Regions from separate parts of the Roseomonas marmotae genome, predicted to be linked through region 2. Evidence: predicted binding sites of a transcription regulator. Region 2 holds the regulator's gene; the other holds the start of a gene.

Region 1 (7,138 bases), 510 kb from region 2:
CGCGTCGAGATGCGCGCAAAACGCAGGGGGGACACGCGATTCTTTCGGCCTGAAAGTCCCGATTTTTCTTGAGGTATGGGGGGTATTGCCCCATATCCGGCCCCGTTGACCCGATCGATGTCCGATCAACCCGGTCATCTGCTGGTGGAAGGAGCCCGCAACATGGACTCTCTCGTCTCTCCGCTGGGGATGGTCTCGGAGCACCCGAGCGAAGCCCAGACTTTCGATGCCGCTGAGGCGAAGGACTACTTCGTCGAACGCGACGGTGTCCGCTTCGCGGGTACGCACCTGATCGTGGACCTGTGGGGTGCCACCAACCTGGATGACCCCGCGCATATCGATTCCGTGCTGCGTGAAGCCGCGATCGAGACCGGCGCCACCATCCTGCATGGCCACTTCCACCACTTCTCCCCGAATGGTGGCGTGAGCGGCGTGCTGGTGCTGGCCGAGAGCCATGTCTCGATCCACACTTGGCCCGAGCGTTCCTATGCCGCGCTGGACATCTTCGTCTGCGGCATCTGCAACCCGTATCTCGCGGTGCCCGTGCTGAAGAAGGGCTTCCTGCCCGAGCGCGTGCAGCTCGCCGAGCACAAGCGCGGCCTGATCGGCTAACAACAGAGTTTTACGTGACGTGATGGGGGGGCGGGGTCCATGACCCCGCCCTCTTTTCGTGCATCTGCAAAGGATCCACATCATGCCGACCGATTCCTGGGTGAATGAGACCCTCTACCCCGAATGGGGCCAGCGCTTCATGGTCAAGCGCGAGCTCGCCCGCGTGCAGAGCGACTTCCAGGACATCATGATCTTCGAGAGCTACACGCATGGCCGCGTGCTGATGCTCGACGGCGTCGTGCAGATCACCGAGGGCGACGAGTTCGTCTACCAGGAGATGCTGACGCATGTGCCGCTGCTGGCGCATGGCGATGCCAAGCGCGTGCTGATCATCGGCGCGGGTGACGGTGGCGTGCTGAAGCGCGTGCTGCAGCATAAGAATGTCGAGAAGGCCGTGATGGTCGAGATCGACGGCGAGGTGATCCGCCTGGCCAAGGAGTTCATGCCCTCCATCGCCGGCGACGCCTGGAACGACCCGCGCGCCGAGGTTCTGGTGGCCGACGGCATCGACTACGTCCGCAAGGCTGCTGACGGCAGCTTCGATGTTGTCATCGTCGACAGCACCGATCCGATCGGCGTGGGCGAGGTGCTCTTCACCGACGAGTTCTACGCCAATGTCGCGCGCCTGCTCTCGGAGAAGGGCGTGCTCGTGAACCAGGGCGGCGTGCCGGCCATGCAGGCCGACGAGTTGCAGGACACCTCCCTGCGCCGCGCCAAGTCCTTCAGCGACAATTTCGCCTATGTCGTGGCGGTGCCGACCTATGTTGGCGGCTTCATGACGCTGGGCTGGTCGGCCAAGGATGTATCCCTGCGTCAGGTGGATACCGCCACCATCCGCGCCCGTGCCGAGGCCGCGGGCATCCTGGGCCAGACCCAATACTGGACGCCGGAGATCCACACCGGCTCCTTCAACCTGCCGCCCTATATCGCCAAGCACCTGCCGGCGAAGGGCTGAAGCCTGCGGGAGGGCGGTGCCACGGCGCCGCCCTCATCGCCGCAGCGCGGCGGAGAGCCGTTCCAGCCGCGCCAGCAGCCCGGCCATGGCCGGGCGCAGCGCCTGCCCTTCGGCGGTTGGCAGCATCAGGGCGGCGCCGCAGAGGCGCGTCATCTCCTCCTCCAGTCCGCCCAGGTCCAGGGTGCGGCCGGAATCGGCCAGGGCGATGGCCACAGCCAGGGTGGAATCCATCCGGTCGATGCTGGCGAGGACGGCCTGTCGCGGCGCTGCTGTCATGGCTCCGCAGATTAGCCACCCGCCACTTACCGAAATCCTACCGCGCCAGTGCCGCTTGACCCTTCCTTCACCTCCACCGGCCAGAATGCCTGGGACGGCGAAGCGCGGCAGGGAGGCTGGCGATGAGGATGGAACAGGCGCTGCGGCTGGCGGCGAGCCGAGCGCCGCAGCCCGAGGATATGTTGTCCCTGGCTGGACGGTTGGCCGGTTGCGGCGGCACGTGGTCACCGCCGCCCGGCCCAGCCGCGCCGCGCGCATCCGGCGGGGACGGCCCGGCTGCGGAAAACAGGCGCATCCTCCGCGCCTGCCACGGCCTGCTTGCCAGAACGATCGCGATGCTGGAATGAATCGGCTGGTTATCACGAAATCGTGAGTTATGCTGCTGTCCATGAAGCGGTGGCATGTCCTCTGGTGGCGATTCCGGCGCGCCGGAAATTCCGTGGCCCTGGCGATGCTGGATGGGCTGCCGGAGGCAGCGGCACTGCTGGATGTCTCTGGCCATGTGGTAGCCGCGAATCCAGTCCTGCGGGCGGCACTGGGCCCCGCCCAGCCGATACGCCGGGGATGGCCGGGGGAGCGGCTTTTCGCGGCCTCCGCCCGCGCGGATTTCGCCGGCTGGCTGGCACGGGGGGGCGGCCAGTTGCGGGAACTGCGCCTCGCCGCGCCACAGGGCATGCCGGAACCGCTTGTGGCCGCGCGCCGCATTCCGTTGCCATCAGGCGATTCGCTGCTGCTGCTGCACGACCTCGTGCCCCGACAGGCCGCGGCCGAGGCCGACCGCCTGCAGACCCTGGGTGCCCTGGCCGGCGGCATCGCGCATGACTTCAACAACCTGCTGACGGTGGTGCTGGGCGCCAGCGAGGATGCGCTGCGCCTCACCGGTCCGGCGCCGGACCCGTCCCTGGCCGCCGAGCTGGCGCAGATCCGCCAGGCCGCCGGGCGAGGGGCACTGCTGGTGAAGCAATTGCTGGCCTATGCCCAGCAGCAGGTGCTGGCACCCCGGCTGGTGCCGCTGAACGAGGTGGTGGAGGGAATCGCCGCCCTGCTGCGAACCACCGGCCAGCGCCAGGGCATCACGCTGGAACTGGTATTGGATGAGCCGGGACGGCTGGTGCGGATCGACCCCTCGCAGCTGGACCGGGTCGTGATGAACCTCGCCATGAATGCCCGGCAGGCCATGCCGGATGGCGGGCGGCTGCGGCTTTCCACCGGGCGGGCGGTGTTGCTTTCGCCACAGGCAGGGGTGCCGGACACGGTGCCGCCGGGGCGGTGGACGGTGCTGGAAGTGGCGGATACGGGCCAGGGCATCGCGCCGGAGGCTCTGCCGCGCATTTTCGAGCCCTTCTTCACCACCCGCATGGACCAGGGTGGCACCGGGCTGGGGCTGGCCACCGTGCATGGCATCGTGCGGCAGTCCGGTGGCTTCCTGGTGGTGGAGAGCCAACCCGGCCAGGGTAGCTGCTTCCGTATCCTCCTGCCGCGCGTGGAGGAGGCCGAACCATCCGCGCCGCCTGCTGAGCTGGAAGCGCCGCCCCCGCCGACGTCACGCCCTGCCGGGCCGGTGCTGCTGGTAGAGGATGAGGCGCCGCTGCGCCGCCTGGCCGAACGCGCCCTGAGCCGTGCCGGGCACGAGGTCGTGGTGGCCGAGGATGCCGAGCAGGCGCTGGCCCTGGCGGAGGAAGGCCTGGCGCCGAGCTTGCTGGTTTCGGATGTAGCCATGCCCGGCATGGATGGGGTGGCGCTGGCACGTGCGTTGCGGCGGCGATGGCCGGGGCTGCCCGTGCTGCTGGTCAGTGGCTATGCCAATACGGTTGTTGAGGCCGAGCTGGAGCAGGAAGGTTTCTGCTTCCTCTCCAAGCCCTATGGTCCGGCCGAGCTGGTGGCCGCCGTGGGGCTGCAATTCGTACCAGCCTGAGAGCAGGAAACGCTTGCGAAAGGCGTCAAAAGTGAACATATAGCGAACACGCGCGAGGGGTGCGGTGGGCGCTTGTAGAGAGCGAAAACCACGTCATCATTGATCGCGATTTCGTGAACACGCAGGTGGTGCTTGTTGCCGCTGCCTGGGCGGGTTCATACCACGGTTCACCATCACGGCCTCTGCCAGAAGGGCTTGCTACCATGGACAAGAACAAGGCGCTGGACGCCGCGCTCAGCCAGATCGAACGGGCCTTCGGCAAGGGCTCCATCATGCGGATGGGTGCCAAGCATGGCACCGACGAAGTGGAGGTGATCCCGACCGGCTCGCTGGGCCTGGATCTGGCGCTGGGCATCGGTGGCCTGCCGAAGGGCCGCATCGTCGAGATCTACGGGCCGGAATCCTCGGGCAAGACGACGCTGGCGCTGCATGCCATCGCCGAGGCGCAGAAGCGCGGCGGCACCTGCGCCTTCATCGACGCCGAGCATGCGCTGGACCCCGGCTATGCCCGCAAGCTGGGCGTGGACGTGGACAACCTGCTGATCAGCCAGCCTGATGCTGGCGAGCAGGCGCTGGAGATCGCGGATACGCTGGTGCGCTCCGGCGCCGTGGACGTGCTGGTGGTCGATTCCGTCGCCGCCCTGGTGCCGCGCGCCGAGCTGGAAGGCGAGATGGGCGACAGCCATGTCGGCCTGCATGCGCGCCTGATGTCGCAGGCGCTGCGCAAGCTGACGGGCACTGTCTCCCGCTCCAACTGCCTTCTGATCTTCCTGAACCAGATCCGCCTGAAGATCGGCGTGATGTTCGGCAATCCGGAGACGACGACGGGCGGCAATGCGCTGAAGTTCTACGCCTCCGTGCGCCTGGAGATCCGCCGCATCGGCCAGATCAAGGACCGTGAGAACGTGGTGGGCAACCAGACCCGCGTGAAGGTGGTGAAGAACAAGATGGCGCCGCCGTTCCGGCAGGTAGAGTTCGACATCATGTATGGCGAGGGCGTCTCCAAGGTCGGTGAGTTGATCGACCTGGGCGTGAAGGCCGGCGTGGTGGAGAAGTCCGGCGCCTGGTTCAGCTGCGACAACCAGCGCATCGGCCAGGGGCGGGAGAACGCCAAGCAGTTCCTGCGCGACAACCCCACCATGGCGGACAGCATCGAGCAGCGCATCCGTGCCCAGGCCGGCCTGGTGGCCGAGGCCATGATGACCAGCCCGGATGCCGAGGATACCGCGGACGCCGCCGCGGCCGAGTAACGGCGCTGGCGCCGATATGGAAAGGGGGGCAGCGATGCCCCCCTTTTTTCATGCGCGGATCAGCGCCCCAGCAATTGCCGCAGCAGGTCGCCGGCATTGGGGCGGCGCTGCTCCGGGCCTGGCCGCGCCTCGGCCGCTGGCATGGGGCCGCTACGGCCGCCGCGCGCGACGGAGAGTTGTTGCGCGCAGTCGGGCAGGCCGCCGCTGCCACGCCCGATCAGGGATTCAGCCAGCTGACCCAGCGCCGCGATATCCGATTCCTTCTGCCGCGCCGCCAGATCCGCCAGGATGCCAGCCGCCGCCTGCGCCGCGCCGCCCTGGTCCAGGCGATAGCCGGGCTTGGCAAAGCTTCCCGTCACCCGCACCGGGGCGCTGAGGCCCACCCCGCCCAGCCGCACCTGTGGCAGCAGCCGCAGGTTCAGCCGCTCCTCGCCCAGGTCGATCTCGCCGCTGCCGGCGACATTGCCCAGCCCGCTTTCCAGCAGCATGGCCTGCGGCCGTGCCACGCCTTCCCGCAATGCCAGGCGTAGCGCCAGGCAGCGCAGCGCCGTGCTGCCTTCACCGGATTCGCCCTGCACCAGCAGGCGGCGCAGGTCGCCCAGAAGGCGGTCCAGCAGGGCATTGCTGACCTGGCCATTGACGACCGCCAGGCCGATGGAACCATCCAGCGATCCGGCCACCGCCTGTAGGTCATGACCCGCGCCGGTCAGGTTGGCCTCCAGTTCGAGCTGCCCGCTGCTTTGGGAGGGAAGGCGATAGCTCTGCAGCAGCGGCCGTAATTCGATTCCCTCGCCCTCCTGCCGCGCCGTCAGGTGGAATCGCGGGGGCAAGGCGGTGGAATCGGCGCGCAGGATCAATGAGAGCCGCCCGCCCGGAATGCCGAGCGATACCGGGTCCAGCGTCAATTGCCCGTCGGCCAGCCTCAAGGTCACGCGCTGGTCGCGATAGAGAACGCCGCCTGCCGTGAGGTCGCCCACCCGTAGCTGCAGATCCGCGTCGGCCGCGCCCATCCAGCCCACCGGTAGCGGCAGCGGCGGGATCAACCGGCGCGTTTCGGGCCCGGCGGCGGCCGGTGCCTGTGGGGCGGCGGGCACCGGGGGCGTGGCGGGCATGGGCGGCGGCACGTCGGGCGAGGTGGTAGGGGCCGGCGGCAGCGGGCGCACCTTCAGCAGCGCATCCAGATCCAGGCGCGGCGCCGACAGCCGGGCGGTCAGCCGCTGGCGCGGGGCGCTGTAATCCAGGGCCGCTTCGCCATCCACGACCAGGTCGCGCGATTGCAGCCGCATGTCGCTGACACCCAGCCGTGTCTCGTCATGCCGGAGGCGTGTCTCCAGCCGCAGGTCATGCAGCAGCGGCGTCGTCAGCGAGAAGGCGCGCAGCAGCGGCGCCGTATCGGCCGCCTGCAACGCCAGTTCAGCCTCCAGCTGGCGATGACCACGGCCGGAGAGAACGCCCTCGGCGCTGGCCGATATGCCTTCGCCCCGCACGGCCAAGCCGACCGGCCAGGGTTCGGCGGAAAGCAGCACCGGCAGCGGGGGCAGGGTGGCCGCCACCTGCCAGGGCACGTCGTTCATCACGACCGTCGCCTTCGCCTGAGCTGGTTCGTCAGGGGCGGCAACGAAGAGCGTGGCAGGGCCGAATTCCAGGCCCGGCACCTCGGAGGAAAGGTCGCCCTCCGCCAGGTGCGCGTGCAGGCTCAGCAGCTGCGGCCGCCCCCCTGGCCCGGAATCCGCTGCTTCGGCCTGGATCTCCAGCCCGCTCATCGGCGGCAGCGGGCGGCGCAGGAAGGCGTTCAGCCGGTCGGAGCGGTCGATATCGGCATCCAGCGAGACGCGCCAGCCAGCCGCGGCCTCGGGCCGGGTTATGGCGCCTTGCAGGGAGACGCGCATCCCTGCCGCCGTCAGTGAGGCGCGCAGCGGCCATTCCGCCGGCGTGGCGGCCGTGCCCAGCAGGCGTGGCAGCGGCCCGGCCTCGCCCTCCGCCTGCAGCGGCACGCCGCGCAGCAAGAGCCGCCCGGTGAACGCGATCGGCGCCGAAGGTTCCTTTGCCCGCAGGGAGAGGTCCTGGACCTCCAGCATCTCGGCCCGCGCGGCGCCGGGGCCGCGCCAGGAGAGGCGGCCGTCACGGATG
Region 2 (7,138 bases):
CCTTCAGGGGCTGGGAGGCTCCGGCTTCGCCATCGGCATGGCTGAACGGCTGGGGGACCCTTTGCCCGCCTCGCCATTCGCCCGGTTGCGCGGCCTGGTGGAGGGCAGGATCGCGCGTCAGGTCCCCGGTGGCGCGGGGGCCGTCGCGGCGGCGCTGCTGACCGGATCGCAAACCGCTATCCCTGAAGACGATATGGTGGCGATGCGCGATTCCGGGCTGGCGCATCTGCTCTCCGTCTCCGGTTTGCACATCGCCATCGTGATGGGACTGAGCTTCGGGCTCGTGCGCTTTCTGCTGGCGCTGTCGCCATGGCTCGCCCTGCGCTGCGACGGCAAGGTGGTGGCGGGGCCGGCCAGCCTCGTCGTCGGGCTCTGCTACGTGTTGATGACTGGCGCGCAGGTGCCGATGCTCCGCAGCTTCGCCATGGCGGCGCTGGTAACGCTGGGAATCCTGCTGGGGCGCCGGGCCTTGTCGCTTCGGACCCTGGCCGTCGCCGCGACCGCCGTGATGCTGATGCAGCCCCATGCGGTGATGGGCCCCTCCTTTCAGATGAGCTTCGCCGCGGTCCTGGTGCTGATCGCCGCGAACGAGGGGGCTGGACCTTGGATGGCCCGATGGCGGTCAGGGAAGGAATGGTGGCGCAAGCCGGGCCTGATACTCATCGGGCTGGTGATGACGTCGCTGCTGGCCGGGCTGGCAACCACGCCCTACGGGCTGCACCACTTCGGCCGGCTGCAGCTCTATGGCGTGATCGCCAATGGTATCGCGGTGCCGCTGACCTCCATCCTGGTCATGCCGGCGGGCATGGCAGCCATGGTCCTGATGCCGCTGGGGCTGGAGAGTTGGGCTCTGGCCCCCATGGGCTGGGGGGTGGAGGGTATTCTGCGTGTGGCCCACGCCGTCGCCGGCTGGCCCGGCGCCGCGCTGCTGGCCAGGCCCATTCCGGCCTGGGGGCTGGCGCTGACCAGCCTCGGGATGCTGTGGCTCTGCCTCTGGCGAGGGTCCTGGCGCCTGCTGGGGCTGCCGATGCTTCTGGCCGGCAGCCTCTCCGCGGGGTGGGCGGCCCCGCCGGATATCCTCGTCTCATCCGATGCACGGCTGATCGCCTTCCGAACGTCAGAGGCGGTCTACCTGCAACGTGCCACTGGTGCTTCCAGTCTGGTGCGAGAAAGCTGGCTGCGTAGCTGGGCGGAGGAGGAAGCGGTTCCAGTTCCCATGGAAGGGCGCACGGCGGATGGCGCACTGGATTGCACTCCGACAGCCTGCCGCTTCCAACCTGCGCCGGAGGGGCCTGCCGCCATGCTGCTGCGTCCTGAAAAGACACGCCGGAAGGAGACACCGCCACCCATCCAGGCGGCAGCGTATTGCAGCAAGGCGGCCTTACTGCTGTCGCCCGAGCCGATCCGTGGCAGATGCCGCGACACCGCCAAGGTCGACCGCTTCACCGTCTGGCGCGATGGACCGCAGGCCATCTGGCTGGATGCGGCAGGACCGCGCATCCTGTCCGATCGGGCATGGCGTGGCCAGCGGCCCTGGATGCCGCCGCCGCCGCGCCCGGCCTGGGAAAAGGCCGCCGCTCAGTAGCGGCGCAGCAGCCCCACCAGTTTCCCCTGCACCTTCACCCGGTCCGGGCCAAAGATGCGGGTCTCATAAGCCGGATTGGCGGCCTCCAGAGCGATGGAATTGCGGTTGCGGCGCAGCTTCTTCAGCGTGACCTCGCTGTCGTCCACCAGCGCGACCACCACATCGCCGTTCTCCGCGACCTCGCCCCGGCGGATGATGACGGTATCGCCATCCAGTATACCGAGGCCGGTCATGGAATCGCCGGCCACCTCCAGCGCGTAGTGGTCGCCGGAATGGAGCAGCGCGGCCGGGACCTCGACGCTGCTGCCCTGGTCACGCAGCGCCTCGATCGGCTGGCCGGCTGCGATGCGGCCATAGAGCGGCAGCTGCACCGCCGCGGCATCGGCGGCGCCCTTCTGCACCCCATGCAGATGCGGGGCGAAATTGCCGCGAATGACATTGGCGGGGTAATTGGGCGCGGTCGTGCGCGAGATGGCATCGGCAGCGCGCGGCGCCACGCTGTCCGGCAGGCGCAGCACCTCCAGGGCACGGGCGCGGTGCGCGCGCCGCTTCAGGAAGCCGCGCTCTTCCAGTGCCGTGATCAGGCGATGGATACCGGACTTGGAGCGCAGCTTCAGCGCCTCCTTCATCTCCTCGAACGAAGGGGAGAATCCGGTATCGCGCAGGTGCTGGTCGATGAACATCAACAGCTCGTGCTGCTTGCGCGTGAGCATGCGGAGACCTTCCCTAGAATCGGAGCCGGCCTGCGAACAAACCGGAAACTGTCCAAATGTTCTACGGAAGTTCTCTTGCCCGGGTCAACCGGTTTTCACGGGTTTCAGACCCCTAACTCGGCCAAAATCAACACGTCCACCGTCTCGCCGGCCTCCAGGGGCGGTGCATGGGGCTGACGCAGCAGCAGGGCATCCGCCCGCGCCATGGTCTTGAGCATGGAGCTATCCTGGCGCGGAAAGGCCGTGGCGATCCAGCCTCCTCCCGCATCGGTGGAGAGCGACGCGCGCAGATAATCGGCCCGGCGGTCATTCCCGGCCAGGGGCGCTCCCAGGATGGCGCGCCGCACCGGGGGCGACAGGCCAGGGCGGCCGCCCAGGGCCGCGATGGCGGGCCACAGGAAGACGATGCCACAGACCAGGCTGGAAACCGGGTTGCCGGGGAGACCCAGCAGCGGCGTGTCGCCCAGGCGGCCCCAGATCAGCGGCTTTCCGGGCCGCATAGCGATCTTCCAGAAATCGAGGGCGAAACCCTCCGGGCCCAGCGCCTTCTGCACCAGATCATGCTCGCCCACGCTGGCGCCTCCCGTGGTGACCAGCAGGTCGCAGCCGCGCGCCGCCCGTGCTGTCGCGGCGATAGCCGGGGCATCATCGGGAGCGATGGGCAGGATCAGCGGCGCACCGCCGGCCGAGCGCACCAGCGCCGCCAGCGCATGGGCGTTGGAAGAGACGATGCCCCCCGGCGCCAGGGGCTCGCCGGGCAGGGAGATCTCGTCGCCGGTCGCCAGGATGCCGATGCGCGGCGCGCGATGAACGCCCAGCCAGGGGTGGTTGGCCGCCGCCGCCAGCCCGATGTCGCGCGCGGTCAGCTTGCGGCCCGCGGGCAACAGCTCCTCGCCGAGCTGGAAGTCCAGCCCGGCACGACGGATCCAGCGGCCGGGCTGGACGGCTTCCTTTGCCGCGACCTCGTCACCGCTGGCCTCGGCATCCTCCTGCAGCAGAATTCCATCTGCGCCGGCAGGCAGTACGGCACCGGTAAAGATACGCACGGCCTGCCCCGGGCCAATTTTACCGGCAAAGGGGTGCCCGGCCGGAGCTGCGCCGATCACGGTCAGGCGCGCGCCTTCCGTCGCGTCCGCCGCGCGTACGGCATAGCCGTCCATGGCCGAGACATCGGCGGGTGGCTGGGTCAGCCGGGCCAATACCGGAGATGCCAGCACCCGGCCCCAGCCTTCCGAGAGGGCGACGGTCTCCGCCCCTACGGGCTGTAAAGCGCCGAGAATGCGGTTAAGGGCCTCCTCGACCGAGAGCATCAGACAGCCTCCCAGAGCCCGGACTTGCCGCCTTCCTTGCGCGTCAGGCGTACAGCCTCCACGCGCATGCCGCGGTCGATGGCCTTGCACATGTCATAGACCGTCAGCGCCGCGACCGTGACCGCCGTCAGGGCTTCCATCTCCACCCCCGTCTGTCCCGTTGTCTTGGCCGTCGCCTCGATCTCAACCGTATCGGGCGACACCGGAACCAGATCCACCTTCACGGAGGACAGGGGCAGGGGGTGGCAGAGAGGGATGAGGTCCGCCGTCCGCTTGGCGCCCATGATGCCCGCCAGCCGCGCCACGCCCAACACATCCCCCTTGCCGATGCCGCCCTGCAAGATGGTCTCCAGCGTCGCGGGCGCCATCATGACGCGCCCGCGTGCCACGGCGATGCGGGTGGTGGCGGGCTTGGCTGAGACATCGACCATCACCGCCTTGCCCTCGGCATCGAAATGCGTGAGGCCGCCAGCCGTCCCGCCCGGCGGCCTGTCCTGGTCCTTGGCGGACATTCAGGCCTCGACCATGGCGCGGGCGGCGGCGGTGAGGTCAGGCTGGCGCAGCAGATGCTCGCCCACCAGGATGCAGTGGGCGCCGACACGCGCCATGCGCCGCACATCCTCCGGGTCGCGAAGCCCGCTCTCTGCCACCGGGATGCGGTCGGCCGGTACCAGCTGTGCCAGCCGTTCGGTCGTGGAGAGATCGGTCCGCAGAGTCCGCAGGTCACGGTTGTTGATGCCGATCAGGCGGGTGTTCAGGCCCAGCGCGCGTTCCAGCTCCCGCTCGTCATGCACCTCGGCCAGGACCGACATATCCAGGGTACGCGCCACATCCTCCAGCTCATTCGCCTGTGCGTCGGAGAGCGCGGCCAGGATCAGCAGGATGCAGTCGCCGCCCATGGCCCGCGTCTCGAAGACCTGCCAGGGGTCGATGATGAAGTCCTTGCGGAGCACCGGCAGGCCGCAGGCGGCGCGGGCCTCCATCAGATGCTCCGGCGCGCCCTGGAAGTATGGGGCATCCGTCAGCACGGAGAGGCAGGAGGCGCCGGCGGCTTCGTAGGCCCGGGCAATGGTCGCGGGCTCGAAGGGGTCGCGGATGAGTCCGCCGGACGGAGAGGCGCGCTTGATCTCGGAGATCAGGCCGATCCGTCCCTCTGCGACGGCAGTGCAGAGGGCGCCGGTGAAGTCGCGAGGCTTGCCGGCACCACGCGCCCGGCGCTCCATCTCATCCAGCGGGGTGGCGGCGGAGCGGGTTCGCACCTCCACCTCCTTGTCGACCAGGATCCGCAGCAGCGTGTCGGGAAGGGGTGGGGCATTCATGGTCGGGACTCTTTCTCGCGCGGGCGGGCGCGCGGCATTCGGTGCGGAAGAGGTAGTCATGGAGCCGTCGTGGCGATGGAGGCGGCACGCAGCCGCTCCAGCATATCCAGCGCCGCGCCATCGTCGATGGCGCGTGCCGCGCGTCCCGCCGCCGCGGGGAGATCATCCGTCTTGCCTGCGACGATAAGGGCGGCGGCGGCATTCAGCAGGACGCAGTCACGATAGGCGTTACGCGTGCCCCGCAGAAGCGCGATCAGCGCAGCCGCGTTCTCGGCGGGGTTGCCGCCCAACAGCGCCTCGGCTGGGGCGCGGGGCAGCCCGGCATCCTCGGGCGTGACGGTGAATTCACGGATGCTGCCGTTCTTCACCTCCACCACGTTGCTGGGGCCGGCGAGGGTGAGTTCATCCAGGCCCTGGCCATGCACCAGCCAGGCATGCTCGGTGCCGGTCCGCGCCAGGGTCTCGGCCATTGGGCGCAGCCATTGCGGTGCGAAGGCGCCGGTCATCTGCCGCTTCACGCGGGCAGGGCTGCTGAGCGGGCCCAGGAGGTTGAAGATCGTGCGCGTGGCGAGCTCCACCCGGGGGCCGGCAGCGTGGCGGAGCGCCGCGTGGTGGCGCGGCGCCGCCAGGAAGACCATGCCGACGCGCCGCAGCACCTCGGCCAGGGCCGGGATCGGCATGTCGAGGTTGACGCCCAGCGCCGCCAGGACGTCCGAGGCGCCGGATCTGGAGGAGAGCGCCTTATTGCCGTGCTTGGCCACCGGCACGCCGCAGGCCGCCACCACGATCGCCGCGGCGGTCGAGATATTCAGCGTGCCGGCGCCATCGCCACCGGTGCCGACGAGGTCGATGGCACCGGGAGGTGCCTCGATGGCGGTCATGCGCGCACGCATGGCACGGACGGCGCCGGTCATCTCGGCCACCGTCTCGCCACGCACGCGCATGGCCATCAGCAGGCCGGCGATCTGGGCGGGGGTGGCCTCGCCCTCCATGATGATGCCGAAGGCCTTCTCGGACTCATCCTCGGTCAGGGTCTCACCCAGCGCCAGCCGCGCCAGGACAGGCTTCAGCGACATCAGGCAGCCCGGGCCTGTGCCGGCAGCGCGACGCCCGCCATGGTGAGGAAATTACGCAGCAGATCGTGGCCGTGCTCGCTTGCGATGCTCTCGGGATGGAACTGCACGCCCCAGATCGGCAGATCGCGGTGCGCGAGGCCCATGATCAGCCCGTCCTCCGTCCATGCCGTGACCTCCAGCGCCTCGGGCAACCCCTCGCGCCGCACTACCAGCGAGTGGTAGCGGGTGGCCCTGAAGGGGTCGGGCAGGCCGGCGAAGAGATCGGTGTTCCGGTGCCGCATCTCCCAGACCTTGCCATGGATCGGGGTGGGCGCGCGCTCCACCACGCCACCGAAGGCCTGGCCGATGGCCTGGTGGCCCAGGCAGACGCCCATCAGCGGCACCCGCGCGGCGGCGGCGGCCTCGATCAGCGGCAGGCAGATGCCAGCTTCCTTCGGCGTGCAGGGGCCGGGGGAGAGCAGAATGGCCTCGGGCTTCAGGTCCATGGCTTCCTGGACCGTCAGCGCGTCGTTGCGGCGCACCTCGATCTGCGCGCCCAGATCGCCCAGGAAGTGGTAGAGGTTGAAGGTGAAGCTGTCGTAGTTGTCGATCAGCAGGATCATGGCTGGCAATCCTTCGGGCGGCTGAGGGGAGCGGTGGGGGCGGCCGGGTTCATTGGCCGCCAGCGGCAAAGCGCACCGCCTCCTCTGCGGCGCGTACCAGGCCGCGCGCCTTGGCCCTCGTCTCCTCGTATTCCGCCAGGGGGTCGGAATCCGCCACCACGCCGCAGCCGGCCTGGATATGCATGACGCCATCCTTCACCAACGCAGTGCGAAGGGCGATGCAGGTATCCATCCCGCCATCAGCGCCGAAATAGCCGATGCCGCCCGCGTAGAGGCCGCGGCGGGAGGGCTCCAATTCCTCGATGATCTGCATGGCCCGGACCTTGGGCGCGCCGGAGAGGGTGCCGGCGGGGAAGCCGGCCGAGAGCGCGTCCAGCGCCGTCAGCCCTTCCCGCAGCTTGCCGCGCACCTCGCTGGCGATGTGCATGACCTGGCTGTAGCGCTCGACATTGAAGCTCTGCGTGACCTTCACCGAACCGATCTCGGACACCCGGCCGACATCGTTGCGGCCGAGGTCGAGCAGCATCAGATGC

Evidence for each region. Region 2 encodes LexA, which represses DNA repair genes until DNA is damaged. Its sites were predicted from a motif close to TGTTCTANNTANGTTC; they were not measured.
Region 1: recA (recombinase RecA) is a predicted target of LexA. The motif match lies at 3,792-3,807, and genes of this name have one in related genera.

Annotation. Positions count from the first base shown of each region.
Region 1 covers NZ_CP061091.1:2,701,332-2,708,469, reverse strand. Annotated here, with positions in the region: gene speD (adenosylmethionine decarboxylase) at 163-612, shown strand; gene speE (polyamine aminopropyltransferase) at 695-1,567, shown strand; gene IAI58_RS12760 (hypothetical protein) at 1,601-1,843, opposite strand; gene IAI58_RS12755 (hypothetical protein) at 1,972-2,190, shown strand; gene IAI58_RS12750 (ATP-binding protein) at 2,283-3,758, shown strand; gene recA (recombinase RecA) at 3,962-5,008, shown strand; gene IAI58_RS12740 (AsmA family protein) at 5,068-7,138, opposite strand, start outside.
Region 2 covers NZ_CP061091.1:2,195,947-2,203,084, forward strand. Annotated here, with positions in the region: gene IAI58_RS10410 (ComEC/Rec2 family competence protein) at 1-1,585, shown strand, start outside; gene lexA (transcriptional repressor LexA) at 1,579-2,298, opposite strand; gene IAI58_RS10420 (molybdopterin molybdotransferase MoeA) at 2,403-3,608, opposite strand; gene moaC (cyclic pyranopterin monophosphate synthase MoaC) at 3,608-4,120, opposite strand; gene trpC (indole-3-glycerol phosphate synthase TrpC) at 4,121-4,927, opposite strand; gene trpD (anthranilate phosphoribosyltransferase) at 4,984-6,003, opposite strand; gene IAI58_RS10440 (anthranilate synthase component II) at 6,003-6,605, opposite strand; gene trpE (anthranilate synthase component I) at 6,655-7,138, opposite strand, start outside.